3 regions of the Brevibacillus ruminantium genome follow, and region 3 is predicted to be linked to each of the others. Evidence: a T-box and tRNA genes for the amino acid it is inferred to sense, from the RefSeq annotation. Region 3 holds a T-box; the other regions hold tRNA genes.

Region 1 (4,645 bases), 550 kb from region 3:
AACAGGACATGGCCGTTTGCCAAGATGGCTGCCACGCAAAATTCAATAATCGAGCGTTTGCCAATTAGTACTTTTTCAATATTGTTTATTAACTTCTCCACGGAAGGATGGGATTGATCCAATTTGATTGGGTTCACAAAGCATACAACTCCTGTTCCAGCGTAATCTATCTTTTTTGGCGCTTAGATATTTCTAAGGTACAATCAGGTAATCGCAAAGCAGCTGCTTTTTTGGCTTCTTCCTTATTTTATCTGATTTTTCTTGCCAGTAGAGAGGAAACCTATTCCTAAGGTAAGATAACACGCTATAAGATACAAGGAAAAAATCGTTAATCTTTGTAAAATTGTGAAACTAACTATAAAAAAAAGGGTAGGACGCATTCCTACCCTTTTTGGTCATTCATAAATATGGCGTGCCCTGAGAGATTCGAACTCCCGACCTTTTGATTCGTAGTCAAACGCTCTATCCAGCTGAGCTAAGGGCACATTATCATGAGGAAATACATGGAGCGGACGACGGGTCTCGAACCCGCGACCTTCGCCTTGGCAAGGCGACGCTCTACCAATTGAGCTACGTCCGCATCAAACAATTTCATTCAGTTTTATGATCGGCACCGATCACTATGGTGCGGGTGGAGGGACTTGAACCCCCACGGTCGCCCGCCAGAACCTAAATCTGGTGCGTCTGCCAATTCCGCCACACCCGCATTTTGCAATGGGTAACCGCATGGTAATCAAAAACTGGTGAGCCATGAAGGACTCGAACCTTCGACCCTCTGATTAAAAGTCAGATGCTCTACCAACTGAGCTAATGGCTCGTTACAAGTGGCTGGGGTACTAGGATTCGAACCTAGGAATGACGGAGTCAAAGTCCGTTGCCTTACCGCTTGGCTATACCCCAACAAATGGTGCCGGCGATAGGACTTGAACCCACAACCCCCTGATTACAAGTCAGGTGCTCTACCAATTGAGCTACACCGGCCTATGCTGTTGTATGTATTTATAAAAGGTGGCTCGGGACGGAATCGAACCGCCGACACGAGGATTTTCAGTCCTCTGCTCTACCGACTGAGCTACCGAGCCAAGATATTGATTGCCATCGGCCCTGCATCAAGAAGGGTAAAATGGCGGAGCTGACGGGACTCGCTTCCACTGGCGACTCTGCCTCGAAAACCTTCTTGGCGAGCCAGATCTGCAGTACCCGAGCAATCCTACTTGAGCCTTCAACAAGGGTGAACCCGTTTACGGGTGAGAGGCCCATGACTTCTTTGAAATGGCGGAGCTGACGGGACTCGAACCCGCGACCTCCGGTGTGACAGACCGGCGTGAACTCCAACTTCACCACAGCTCCATATTTGTTTGCACTCACGTGCACTGCCATCTTACTTGGTCAAGCGGCAACTCAGCATTGTTCAAGTAGATGATTTGGTTGCGGGAGCAGGATTTGAACCTGCGACCTTCGGGTTATGAGCCCGACGAGCTGCCAGACTGCTCCATCCCGCGTCAATAAGATACTCTATGAAAATGAATGGTGGAGGCTGACGGGATCGAACCGCCGACCCTCTGCTTGTAAGGCAGATGCTCTCCCAGCTGAGCTAAGCCTCCAGATACCCCTCAACAAGTTGTTTTGGGGCCCCCGCAAAGTACTCGATGTTACCTTTACTTTATGGGGTAGTATGGTGACCCGTAGGGGATTCGAACCCCTGTATGACAGCGTGAAAGGCTGCTGTGTTAAACCGCTTCACCAACGGGCCATATAAAAAGTATTACGATGGTGCGGTCGGCGAGACTCGAACTCGCACGGGTCGCCCCGCCACCCCCTCAAGATGGTGTGTCTGCCAATTCCACCACGACCGCAACTTAGGATGGTAGCGGCGGAGGGGCTCGAACCCCCGACCTTTCGGGTATGAACCGAACGCTCTAGCCAGCTAAGCTACACCGCCACTGTCTGCAAAGTTTTAAAAAATGGCGGAGAGTGAGGGATTCGAACCCTCGCTACGCTTACGCATACTAACGGTTTAGCAAACCGTCCCCTTCGGCCTCTTGGGTAACTCTCCGTATATGGCTCCTCGGGAGGGACTCGAACCCCCGACCGATCGGTTAACAGCCGATTGCTCTACCAACTGAGCTACCGAGGAACATTTGTGAAGGAACACAGCTCGTGCTGCTTCGCACCTTCAAAACTGGATATGCATGTTTGCTAAAGGGTTTTGTGGATAAGTCCTCGACCGATTAGTATTCGTCAGCTCCACGCGTTGCCGCGCTTCCACACCGAACCTATCAACCTCATCGTCTATGAGGGGTCTTACCAGCTTGCGCTGTGGGAAGTCTCATCTTGGAGGGGGCTTCACGCTTAGATGCTTTCAGCGCTTATCCCTTCCGCACATAGCTACCCAGCTGTGCCACTGGCGTGACAACTGGTGCACCAGCGGTGCGTCCATCCCGGTCCTCTCGTACTAAGGACAGCTCTCCTCAAACTTCCTGCGCCCGCGACAGATAGGGACCGAACTGTCTCACGACGTTCTGAACCCAGCTCGCGTACCGCTTTAATGGGCGAACAGCCCAACCCTTGGGACCTACTTCAGCCCCAGGATGCGATGAGCCGACATCGAGGTGCCAAACCTCCCCGTCGATGTGGACTCTTGGGGGAGATAAGCCTGTTATCCCCAGGGTAGCTTTTATCCGTTGAGCGATGGCCCTTCCATGCGGAACCACCGGATCACTAAGCCCGACTTTCGTCCCTGCTCGACTTGTAGGTCTCGCAGTCAAGCTCCCTTCTGCCTTTACACTCTACGAATGATTTCCGACCATTCTGAGGGAACCTTTGGGCGCCTCCGTTACCTTTTAGGAGGCGACCGCCCCAGTCAAACTGCCCACCTGGCATGGTCCTCTCACCCGATCAGGGTGACGAGTTAGAAACTCCGTACATCAAGGGTGGTATCCCACCGACAGCTCCACAGAGGCTGGCGCCCCTGCTTCTCAGCTTCCCACCTATCCTGTACATGATGCACAAAGTTCCAATACCAGGCTACAGTAAAGCTCCATGGGGTCTTTCCGTCTTGTCGCGGGTAACCTGCATCTTCACAGGTATTATGATTTCACCGGGTCTCTTGCCGAGACAGCGCCCAAGTCGTTACGCCTTTCGTGCGGGTCGGAACTTACCCGACAAGGAATTTCGCTACCTTAGGACCGTTATAGTTACGGCCGCCGTTTACTGGGGCTTCGGTTCAAAGCTTCGCTTGCGCTAACCCATCCCCTTAACCTTCCAGCACCGGGCAGGCGTCAGCCCCTATACTTCGCCTTGCGGCTTCGCAGAGACCTGTGTTTTTGCTAAACAGTCGCTTGGGCCTTTTCACTGCGGCCCCCTCGGGCTATAAACCCTACCGGGGCGCCCCTTCTCCCGAAGTTACGGGGCCATTTTGCCGAGTTCCTTAGCAAGAGTTATCCCGCGCACCTTAGGATTCTCTCCTCGCCTACCTGTGTCGGTTTGCGGTACGGGCACCTTGTTCCTCGCTAGACGCTTTTCTTGGCAGTGTGAAATCAGGGACTTCGGTACTTAAATTTCCCTCGCCATCACAGCTTGCCCTTGATAGTGTGCGGATTTGCCTACACACCAGGCTTGCTGCTTGGACGGCCATCCAGTAGGCCGCTCACCCTATCCTCCTGCGTCACGCCATTGCTCAAACGGTACAGAGGTGGTACAGGAATATCAACCTGTTGTCCATCGCCTACGCCTTTCGGCCTCAGCTTAGGTCCCGACTAACCCTGGGAGGACGAGCCTTCCCCAGGAAACCTTAGGCTTTCGGTGGACAAGATTCTCACTTGTCTTTTCGCTACTTACACCGGCATTCTCACTTCCAAGCGCTCCACCGCTCCTTCCGGTACGGCTTCACTGCTGCTTGGAACGCTCCCCTACCCAGTCCGTAAGGACTGCCATAGCTTCGGTGGTATGTTTAGCCCCGTTACATTTTCCGCGCAGAGTCACTCGACCAGTGAGCTATTACGCACTCTTTAAATGGTGGCTGCTTCTAAGCCAACATCCTGGTTGTCTGGGCAACTCCACATCGTTTCCCACTTAACATACACTTGGGGACCTTAGCTGATGGTCTGGGCTGTTTCCCTCTTGACGATGGATCTTAGCACTCATCGTCTGACTCCCGGACATAAGTCATTGGCATTCGGAGTTTGACTGAGTTCGGTAACCCGATGAGGGCCCCTAGCCCAATCAGTGCTCTACCTCCAAGACTCTAATTCCGAGGCTAGCCCTAAAGCTATTTCGGGGAGAACCAGCTATCTCCGAGTTCGATTGGAATTTCACCGCTAGCCACACCTCATCCCCGCACTTTTCAACGTGCGTGGGTTCGGGCCTCCAGTAGGTGTTACCCTACCTTCACCCTGGACATGGCTAGATCACACGGTTTCGGGTCTACGGCAACGTACTTGCGCCCTATTCAGACTCGCTTTCGCTGCGGCTCCGTCTCTTCGACTTAACCTTGCACGCTACCGTAACTCGCCGGTTCATTCTACAAAAGGCACGCCGTCACCCATAGATCGGGCTCCGACTATTTGTAAGCACACGGTTTCAGGTACTATTTCACTCCCCTCCCGGGGTGCTTTTCACCTTTCCCTCACGGTACTGGTTCACT
Region 2 (4,645 bases), 1.3 Mb from region 3:
AATCCTAAGGTGCGCGGGATAACTCTTGCTAAGGAACTCGGCAAAATGGCCCCGTAACTTCGGGAGAAGGGGCGCCCCGGTAGGGTTTATAGCCCGAGGGGGCCGCAGTGAAAAGGCCCAAGCGACTGTTTAGCAAAAACACAGGTCTCTGCGAAGCCGCAAGGCGAAGTATAGGGGCTGACGCCTGCCCGGTGCTGGAAGGTTAAGGGGATGGGTTAGCGCAAGCGAAGCTTTGAACCGAAGCCCCAGTAAACGGCGGCCGTAACTATAACGGTCCTAAGGTAGCGAAATTCCTTGTCGGGTAAGTTCCGACCCGCACGAAAGGCGTAACGACTTGGGCGCTGTCTCGGCAAGAGACCCGGTGAAATCATAATACCTGTGAAGATGCAGGTTACCCGCGACAAGACGGAAAGACCCCATGGAGCTTTACTGTAGCCTGGTATTGGAACTTTGTGCATCATGTACAGGATAGGTGGGAAGCTGAGAAGCAGGGGCGCCAGCCTCTGTGGAGCTGTCGGTGGGATACCACCCTTGATGTACGGAGTTTCTAACTCGTCACCCTGATCGGGTGAGAGGACCATGCCAGGTGGGCAGTTTGACTGGGGCGGTCGCCTCCTAAAAGGTAACGGAGGCGCCCAAAGGTTCCCTCAGAATGGTCGGAAATCATTCGTAGAGTGTAAAGGCAGAAGGGAGCTTGACTGCGAGACCTACAAGTCGAGCAGGGACGAAAGTCGGGCTTAGTGATCCGGTGGTTCCGCATGGAAGGGCCATCGCTCAACGGATAAAAGCTACCCTGGGGATAACAGGCTTATCTCCCCCAAGAGTCCACATCGACGGGGAGGTTTGGCACCTCGATGTCGGCTCATCGCATCCTGGGGCTGAAGTAGGTCCCAAGGGTTGGGCTGTTCGCCCATTAAAGCGGTACGCGAGCTGGGTTCAGAACGTCGTGAGACAGTTCGGTCCCTATCTGTCGCGGGCGCAGGAAGTTTGAGGAGAGCTGTCCTTAGTACGAGAGGACCGGGATGGACGCACCGCTGGTGCACCAGTTGTCACGCCAGTGGCACAGCTGGGTAGCTATGTGCGGAAGGGATAAGCGCTGAAAGCATCTAAGCGTGAAGCCCCCTCCAAGATGAGACTTCCCACAGCGCAAGCTGGTAAGACCCCTCATAGACGATGAGGTTGATAGGTTCGGTGTGGAAGCGCGGCAACGTGTGGAGCTGACGAATACTAATCGGTCGAGGACTTATCCACAAAACCCTTTAGCAATCATGTATATCCAGTTTTGAAGGTGCGAAACCGCACAAATGCTGTGCCAGTGCCGACGTTGAACAAGAACGTTGGCGATTTTGGTCAGCGCCCCTTCCTGAATATTCCTCGGTAGCTCAGTTGGTAGAGCAATCGGCTGTTAACCGATCGGTCGGGGGTTCGAGTCCCTCCCGAGGAGCCATGTGGATGGATGTCCGAGAGGCCGAAGGAGCACGATTGGAAATCGTGTAGACGGGGATGACTCGTCTCGTGGGTTCAAATCCCACTCCATCCGCCATATTTGGCCCGTTGGTGAAGCGGTTTAACACAGCAGCCTTTCACGCTGTCATACAGGGGTTCGAATCCCCTACGGGTCACCATACTACCCCACAAAGTGAAGTGAATGCTTTGTAGCAGCACCGGGTACTTTGCAGGGACCCTAAAACGAATGTTGAGGGGTATCTGGAGGCTTAGCTCAGCTGGGAGAGCATCTGCCTTACAAGCAGAGGGTCGGCGGTTCGATCCCGTCAGCCTCCACCACTCTTTCTTCGAAGCTTTCGACACGGGATCTCACCGTACCGGTTCACCCTCGAAGAAAGACCAGGAAGTAGAATATCATATCGTCGCGGGATGGAGCAGTCTGGCAGCTCGTCGGGCTCATAACCCGAAGGTCGCAGGTTCAAATCCTGCTCCCGCAACCAAATCATCTACTTGAACAATGTCGAGTTACTGCTTGATCGAATAAGATGGAATTGCCCTTAGGCGCAACTAAATATGGAGCTGTGGTGAAGTTGGAGTTCACGCCGGTCTGTCACACCGGAGGTCGCGGGTTCGAGTCCCGTCAGCTCCGCCATTTCAAAGAAGTCATGGGCCTCTCACCCGTAAACGGGTTCACCCTTGCAGAAGACTCATGAAGAATTGCTCGGGTACTGCAGATCTGGCTCGCCAAGAAGGTTTTCGAGGTAGAATCGCCAGTGGAAGCGAGTCCCGTCAGCTCCGCCATTTCACAAAGAAGTAGCGGGTTCTACTCCTTTTCTTATTTTTTGAAATGTGGCTCGGTAGCTCAGTCGGTAGAGCAGAGGACTGAAAATCCTCGTGTCGGCGGTTCGATTCCGTCCCGAGCCACCATAGAGGGGCATAGTTTAAAGGTAGAACGAAGGTCTCCAAAACCTTTGGTGTGGGTTCGATTCCTACTGCCCCTGCCATATGTGGCGGTCGTGGCGAAGTGGTTAACGCATCGGATTGTGGCTCCGACACTCGTGGGTTCGATTCCCATCGATCGCCCCATTTCCAACCTATCCTTGGGGCATAGCCAAGCGGTAAGGCAACGGACTTTGACTCCGTCATGCCTAGGTTCGAATCCTAGTGCCCCAGCCATTTTGCGGACGTAGCTCAATTGGTAGAGCGTCGCCTTGCCAAGGCGAAGGTCGCGGGTTCGAGACCCGTCGTCCGCTCCATTGAAATTAATCAGTCTCTCACCCGTACCGGGTTCACCCTCGGGGACAGACAGAAAGCAACGCTTTCTCAACAACCAAATACGGAGGCATAGCCAAGTGGTAAGGCACGGGTCTGCAAAACCCTTACCCCCGGTTCAAATCCGGGTGCCTCCTCCAAAGCAATGAGCCGGTATGGCGGAATTGGCAGACGCGCGCGACTCAAAATCGTGAGGGAAACCGTGGGGGTTCAAGTCCCTCTACCGGCACCATAAGAAAAAGGAATCGATGAACGATTCCTTTTTTTATTTGTCTGTATTTGGTAACGAAAAGAATGACAAATGCGTCTACCCATTATAAGCAAAGCATGAATAGATTGGGGAGGACGAACTTGAAGAATGGGGTACCTAAACCAATAGCAAGGATCGATAGCAAAACAAAAGCGATACTGATTGTGGCTTGGCTAGCTCTTATCGTAACCGGATGTTCGCCGGTACTGCAAACAAAAGCGATGGGTAATCAGATTCAGGACGAGAGCAGAATAGTCACGGCAAACACATCTAAAGGGACGCAAACAGCTGTTAGCGGAATCTCTGAAATAACTAAGAGCTCAACGGGTCCAAACCGAACAACTGAATCAACCCAATCAACTAACACCAGTGCAGGAGATGGGGAAAAGAGCAGCCCATCAGCAATTCAAAAAGTGCCCCGGATGATTTCCAGTGGCGAAGTCTCCTTGCAGGGAAAAGCAGAAGAAAAAATAGTCACCATCCCGCTGAAAGTCATCGTCGCCGAATTTTATCTCGACTACATGGAACTGCCTGCCGAGTCACCGGTAAAGCCTTACCCTGTGCTGCCGCTTTCCATCCCTGCTGAGAGCCTGAATGAGATGGCAGCTTATTGGATGGATCTTATGCATGATCAAAGTGTATTTTTTATCGGTCCCCGTGATTGGGAATTGGAATCAGCAGGTGTCGGTGCCAACGGCTCCATCTCCATTTCTTTAAAAAACCCGCAGAACCCCGGGGAAAAACTGGAATACCGGGATAACGCCGGCGGTTGCCAGGGGTGTGCGATAGGGGATGTCGGAACCTACTTCCCAGAAAGGGAAAAATGGGCAGATGAGCTCGGATTCGCTCCGTTTAAAAAAATGGATTTTTCAAAGAGAGTCATGGTGGCTCCAACTACCGTCAGATACGATCTGGCTCCCTCTGCTGAGGGAATGATAAAATCAGGTGTCGCCCATTATCTCGATGACCAGGGAAGTATTCGTTTTCTCAAAATGGAAGTGACCCACCCCTCGGGCGATACCAAGGCGTTTGAGGCGCTGCTTCATTTATTTGCCCAGACAGCCGGAAAAGAATGGAATACGTACGTTGAACATCAAAAACAGGCTGAAGGAGAAGCGTTGAAGAAATGAGCACAGTAACCTTTCCTGCCTGGTTTTGGGCAATCTATTACTTGCTGTTGCTCGCTACTCTGGGAACAGCAATTGTTTGCCTTATACGGGGGAAGATCGTGATACCGTCTAGCCTCGCCGTTGTTTTTGCCATTACCGTTCCGATCGTCAGTCTGTTGAACAGCATAGGAAGGGCAGAGGGGCTGAACGAATTTGCGCATCTGTTCAGGCAAATCCAACACGGGGCGATTTGGTCCGTCTATGCTTCGATCGGTTACTTGTACATCCTGGTATGGTGGGCCTTCTTTATCATGAACAGCAAAAAGAAGGAGTAGGATACATTTCAACGGATGATTTCCGGGAAGGACTTATGATAAAATAGCAAAGTCATCACCGAGCTAATTCAATTCCGACTTTTGCAGATGCAAATCATGCAGACGCTAAGGCAATATGATGGAGTTTTTAGAACGCACGCTATCGATGGCGTGCTTTCTATTTTCCCAAAAAACATATATGGGGTATTTGCCTTTCGCGTTCACAAAAAGAAAAAGTCAGGAAAGAGAAAAGA
Region 3 (4,645 bases):
GGATATGATAATCTGGCGCGTCTCTACGCGGAAGGCTTTCATATCTGCAATGTGCATTTTGGCAGTTTGCGAAAGGAAGGGGACTGCTTGTTCTGCCTCTCATTCCTCAGCGGCGTGCAGAAATAGGCGAAGCAGCCTCGATGTATCATAATGAAGGAACCCAAGCGACCTGGATATTTTGTCAGGTCGCTTTTTCAGACTTAGATGAATATCTGGCCGAGCTTTACAGGGTAAAGGAGTAAGAAACGTCGCATGGATTTGGAGAAAAATATCCCGCTCTACGAGTCGGAGCGGATCGATGACCTGTTGACTCACGAGATGAAAATCATTCAAAGCCACGAAGTCTTTTGTTTCTCGATGGATGCGGTGCTTCTGGCCCGGTTTGCTTCCGTTCCGAAGCGCGGCAGAGTACTGGATTTCTGTACAGGAAACGGGGCGATCCCGCTGATCATGACAACACGTTCTCCCGAAGCCGTATTTGAGGGCATGGAAATTCAGCCGCGGCTGCATGACATGGCCAGCCGCAATGTGCAGTTGAACCAATTGCAGCATCGTGTCACCATGCATCTGGGAGATGTAAAGGAAGCGGTTCAGCAATTTGGCTATGGCAAATTCGACTTGATTACGTGCAATCCGCCGTACATGCCAGCCAACAGCGGAGAACAAAATCTCAGTGAGCATTTTGCGATTGCCCGTCACGAAATCCTGCTCTCGTTGGACGATGTCATTCGGGTGGGGAGCCAGCTGCTTAAAAATGGCGGCAAGCTTGCTTTGGTGCATCGCTCCTCTCGTCTGATCGATATTGTAACCATGATGCGCACATACGGGATCGAACCAAAGCGGATGCGTCTGGTTTATCCCAGACGTGATGCAGAGCCCAATATGGTCCTGATCGAAGGGATACGAAACGGCAGACCGGAGCTTCGCATCCAGCCCCCGCTGATTGTCTATGAAAACGGGGAGGAATACTGTGCAGAACTTCAGGAGATCTATTTTGGCAGACGAGATTCCCTCTCATAAAAGCCACTTTGTCTATATACTGCGTTGCGCGGATGGAACGTACTACACCGGGTATACGACCGAGATGGAAAGAAGAATCCGTGAGCATAACGAGGGAAAGGGAGCAAAATATACCAGAGGACGCGGTCCTGTGGAGCTGATGTATATAGAAGAAGGAACAGACCGTTCCTGGGGATTGCGACGAGAGGAAGCGATCAAACGGCTGTCTCGCGATCAAAAAGAAGGGTTGATCTTTCAGGAGAAAGGACGATGTGAATGAACATCCAGCGAAGTTTTGTAGGTGAAAATACGGGTGTGCTGTACCTGGTAGCGACGCCAATCGGCAATCTGGATGACATCTCCGTTCGTTGTCTGGAAACACTCCGTTCTGTGGACGTGATCGCCTGTGAGGATACAAGACAGACGCGAAAGCTGCTGAATCACTTTCAAATCGACAAGCGGACAGTCAGCTATCACGAGCATAATAAAGAGGCGAGTGGGAGCGGGCTGCTTCAATGGCTGGAAGAGGGCAAAAAGATTGCGCTGGTCAGCGACGCAGGATTGCCGGCGATTTCCGATCCGGGAGCGGATTTGGTCCGGGATGCGGTGGCCGCCGGATTTGCGGTTATACCCGTACCAGGAGCGAACGCAGCGTTGACCGCCCTGATCGCCTCGGGCTTGCCGACAGAACGGTTTGTCTTTTGCGGTTTTTTGCCGAGAGAGAACAAGGATCGCCGAAAAGAGCTGGAGCGCCTGCGGTACTATCCGGAAACGCTGATCTTTTATGAAGCTCCCCATCGGATTGTGAAAACGTTGGAAGCGATGCGGGAGGAATGGGGAGACAGGCGCGCTGTTTTGGCACGGGAGCTGACCAAGCGATACGAGGAATTTGCCCGTGGAACGCTGGACGAGCTTGCTGAGCACGTCCAAGAAACCGAACCGCGCGGCGAATACTGCCTGATCGTTGAGGGATACAGCCAATCAGCTGAAAAGAACCCCGATGAAGAGCAGTGGTGGATGCAGGTAACCGTGGTCGAACATGTCGACAGATATTGTGACCAGGGGTACAGCAAGAAAGAAGCGATCAAACTTGCTGCAGATGACAGAGGGGTATCGAAGCGGGATGTGTACAACGAGTACCACCGCGAATTTCCACAGCAATAAACAGCAAAAAGAGGCCGGTTCAGGAACCAGCCTCTTTTTTGCTGTGAAAAATGTCCCCTCCCATTTGAGGGATTGAAACATCCTAACGTTTTTCACAAAATGGGATGTGACCGTTTACGGTCCACACTTTTGTCCCCCGATGAGGGGAAAACGGTCATGATCGTTTTGTCGGATTAGCGTTTGCCTACAGGCATTTCGGAAAGACAGTCATGGCAAACGATTTTGCCTTTAAAGTGAGATACACGATCAGCGTTTCCACAGAAGATACAAGCAGGCTCGTACTTTTTCAGGATGATGCGCTCTCCGTCCACGTAAATTTCCAACGCATCCTTCTCAGCGATACCCAGTGTACGGCGCAATTCAATCGGAATTACGACACGACCCAGCTCGTCCACTTTTCTAACAATACCTGTAGATTTCATCATGTACAGTCTCTCCCCTCAGATGTTTCAAAATGTCGTTTATTCTTTGAATCGGATATTTAATCGTCAATATTCGACAATTTCCGGTGTTTTCATCATACCAGCGATTCCCAAAGGTGTCAACATGAATTTTACATTTCCTTGAAGCGCAATTTGTTTTTAACAGTGAAAATCAATACACTAGCAGTAACTACATATGTAAATAAATTCATATGAGTTGGGAATGGAAAAAAGTAACTGGAAGTTTTCGTTGTCGATTTAGTCATTTCATGTCGAATAAATCAATTTCATTCGACAAAATGTGCGTTTTCGTACCTCATCGACAAATTTTTTGCATCATGTATTCTCCGTCGGGTACCTTGATCAAGGGGAAAGGAAAGGTTTACAAACAAACCCTATTGTGTACAATAGTAGGTAAGGACACTCAATAAATACTGAAGATCGACCATGACGGGAAGAGTAGGCTTGCTTTTCTTATCACAGAGAGCCGGGGTAGGTGTGAGCCGGTATAAGCAACCAAGCTGAAGATGGCCCCTGAGTTTCACGAATGAACAGCAGCCAAGGCTCGCAAGTAGTTCGTGACGCAAACCTGCGTTACAGGTGGAGTCAGGATGACTCTCCAAGTCCGCCGTTCGTGAGAAGGCGGAGTATTTGGGTGGTACCACGAGAATAAAACTCGTCCCAATCCGGGGCGGGTTTTTTATACTTTCAGAAAGTTTTTTCGCTAACGCGGTAGAGGACGAAAGTATAAGTGCAACTAAGGCCACGCCAAATTCGGCGTAGCCAAGTTTTCTAATTTTTTTCAGAGGAGGTTACTTGTTTTGAAGCCGACTTATTACATTACAACGCCGATTTATTACCCCAGCAACAAGCTGCACATCGGAAACGCTTATACGACGATTGCAGCGGATACCATGGCTCGCTACAAAAGATTGCGCGGCTATGACGTTTTCTACCTGACGGGAACCGACGAGCACGGGCAGAAATTGCAGGAGAGAGCTGCAGAAGACGGCAAACAGCCGCTCGAATTCATCGATCCGGTGGTCGACTGGATTCGCGATCTGTGGGAGAAACTCGATATCTCCTACGACGATTTTATCCGCACGACCCAGCCGCGCCACAAAGTGATTGTGCAAAAGATTTTTCAGCGTCTTCTCGACCAGGGAGATATCTATTTGGGTGAATACGAGGGCTACTATTGTGTCCCGGATGAAGCCTTCTGGACAGAAACGCAATGCAAAACGGACAAAGGGTATTTTTGCCCGGACTGTGGACGCGAAGTCAAGAAAGTAAAAGAGCAAAACTATTTCTTCCGTCTCTCCAAATACCAGGATAGACTGCTGCAGCATATTGAGGCCAACCCTGAGTTTATCCAGCCAGAAACCCGCCGCAACGAGATGATCAATAATTTCCTCAAGCCGGGCCTTCAGGACTTGAGTGTCTCCCGCAGCACGTTTGACTGGGGGGTCAAGGTTCCCAGCGATCCGGGGCATGTGATCTACGTCTGGATTGACGCGCTGGCCAACTATATTACGGCACTGGGCTATCTGTCCGAAGATGACAGCAAATATCAGCGCTACTGGCCGGCAGACGTCCATCTCGTGGGTAAAGATATTCTCCGCTTCCATACCATCTACTGGCCGATCCTGTTGATGGCGCTTGATTTGCCGCTGCCGAAAAAAGTATTTGGCCACGGCTGGCTGCTGATGCCGGACGGCAAAATGTCCAAATCAAAAGGAAATGTGATCGATCCGAAACTGCTGATCGACCGCTATGGCTCAGACAGTGTGCGGTACTTCCTGCTTCGCGAGATTCAATTCGGTCAGGACGGTGTATTTACACCAGAGAGCTTTATCCAGCGCCTGAACTACGATTTGGCCAATGACATCGGCAATCTGCTCAGCCGTACGACAACCATGATTGAAAAATATTTCGACGGCGCTGTGCCTGCTCCAGCCGACAAAGGGGAGCCGGACGACAGCCTGATCGAGCTGGCCACCAAGACGAAGGCTCTCGTGGAGGAGCATCTGGACGAGATGCGTTTCAGCAACGCGCTTGCC

What was found. A T-box is a leader RNA that pairs with one kind of tRNA and senses whether it is charged. The one in region 3 lies ahead of metG (methionine--tRNA ligase), so its partner is inferred to be a tRNA-Met.
Region 1: it encodes a tRNA-Met, which carries the amino acid that the T-box ahead of metG (methionine--tRNA ligase) is inferred to sense. The anticodon was not compared.
Region 2: it encodes a tRNA-Met, which carries the amino acid that the T-box ahead of metG (methionine--tRNA ligase) is inferred to sense. The anticodon was not compared.

Annotation. Positions count from the first base shown of each region.
Region 1 is NZ_CP098755.1:647,915-652,559, reverse strand. Features, by position in the region: gene NDK47_RS03440 (AAA family ATPase) at 1-137, opposite strand, end outside; tRNA gene NDK47_RS03435 (tRNA-Arg) at 409-485, opposite strand; tRNA gene NDK47_RS03430 (tRNA-Gly) at 505-580, opposite strand; tRNA gene NDK47_RS03425 (tRNA-Leu) at 624-706, opposite strand; tRNA gene NDK47_RS03420 (tRNA-Lys) at 742-817, opposite strand; tRNA gene NDK47_RS03415 (tRNA-Gln) at 826-900, opposite strand; tRNA gene NDK47_RS03410 (tRNA-Thr) at 906-981, opposite strand; tRNA gene NDK47_RS03405 (tRNA-Phe) at 1,010-1,082, opposite strand; tRNA gene NDK47_RS03400 (tRNA-Asp) at 1,274-1,350, opposite strand; tRNA gene NDK47_RS03395 (tRNA-Met) at 1,426-1,502, opposite strand; tRNA gene NDK47_RS03390 (tRNA-Val) at 1,529-1,604, opposite strand; tRNA gene NDK47_RS03385 (tRNA-Glu) at 1,677-1,753, opposite strand; tRNA gene NDK47_RS03380 (tRNA-Leu) at 1,772-1,856, opposite strand; tRNA gene NDK47_RS03375 (tRNA-Met) at 1,866-1,942, opposite strand; tRNA gene NDK47_RS03370 (tRNA-Ser) at 1,966-2,056, opposite strand; tRNA gene NDK47_RS03365 (tRNA-Asn) at 2,062-2,137, opposite strand; rRNA gene NDK47_RS03360 (23S ribosomal RNA) at 2,212-4,645, opposite strand, start outside.
Region 2 is NZ_CP098755.1:4,400,315-4,404,959, reverse strand. Features, by position in the region: rRNA gene NDK47_RS21675 (23S ribosomal RNA) at 1-1,251, shown strand, start outside; tRNA gene NDK47_RS21670 (tRNA-Asn) at 1,372-1,447, shown strand; tRNA gene NDK47_RS21665 (tRNA-Ser) at 1,451-1,543, shown strand; tRNA gene NDK47_RS21660 (tRNA-Glu) at 1,549-1,625, shown strand; tRNA gene NDK47_RS21655 (tRNA-Val) at 1,710-1,785, shown strand; tRNA gene NDK47_RS21650 (tRNA-Met) at 1,870-1,946, shown strand; tRNA gene NDK47_RS21645 (tRNA-Asp) at 2,022-2,098, shown strand; tRNA gene NDK47_RS21640 (tRNA-Phe) at 2,298-2,373, shown strand; tRNA gene NDK47_RS21635 (tRNA-Trp) at 2,377-2,450, shown strand; tRNA gene NDK47_RS21630 (tRNA-His) at 2,457-2,532, shown strand; tRNA gene NDK47_RS21625 (tRNA-Gln) at 2,548-2,622, shown strand; tRNA gene NDK47_RS21620 (tRNA-Gly) at 2,627-2,702, shown strand; tRNA gene NDK47_RS21615 (tRNA-Cys) at 2,785-2,858, shown strand; tRNA gene NDK47_RS21610 (tRNA-Leu) at 2,868-2,950, shown strand; gene NDK47_RS21605 (DUF4850 domain-containing protein) at 3,070-4,098, shown strand; gene NDK47_RS21600 (hypothetical protein) at 4,095-4,412, shown strand.
Region 3 is NZ_CP098755.1:94,372-99,016, forward strand. Features, by position in the region: gene yabA (DNA replication initiation control protein YabA) at 1-126, shown strand, start outside; gene NDK47_RS00575 (tRNA1(Val) (adenine(37)-N6)-methyltransferase) at 253-1,020, shown strand; gene NDK47_RS00580 (GIY-YIG nuclease family protein) at 995-1,279, shown strand; gene rsmI (16S rRNA (cytidine(1402)-2'-O)-methyltransferase) at 1,276-2,163, shown strand; gene NDK47_RS00590 (AbrB/MazE/SpoVT family DNA-binding domain-containing protein) at 2,337-2,588, opposite strand; T-box leader at 3,024-3,272, shown strand; gene metG (methionine--tRNA ligase) at 3,407-4,645, shown strand, end outside.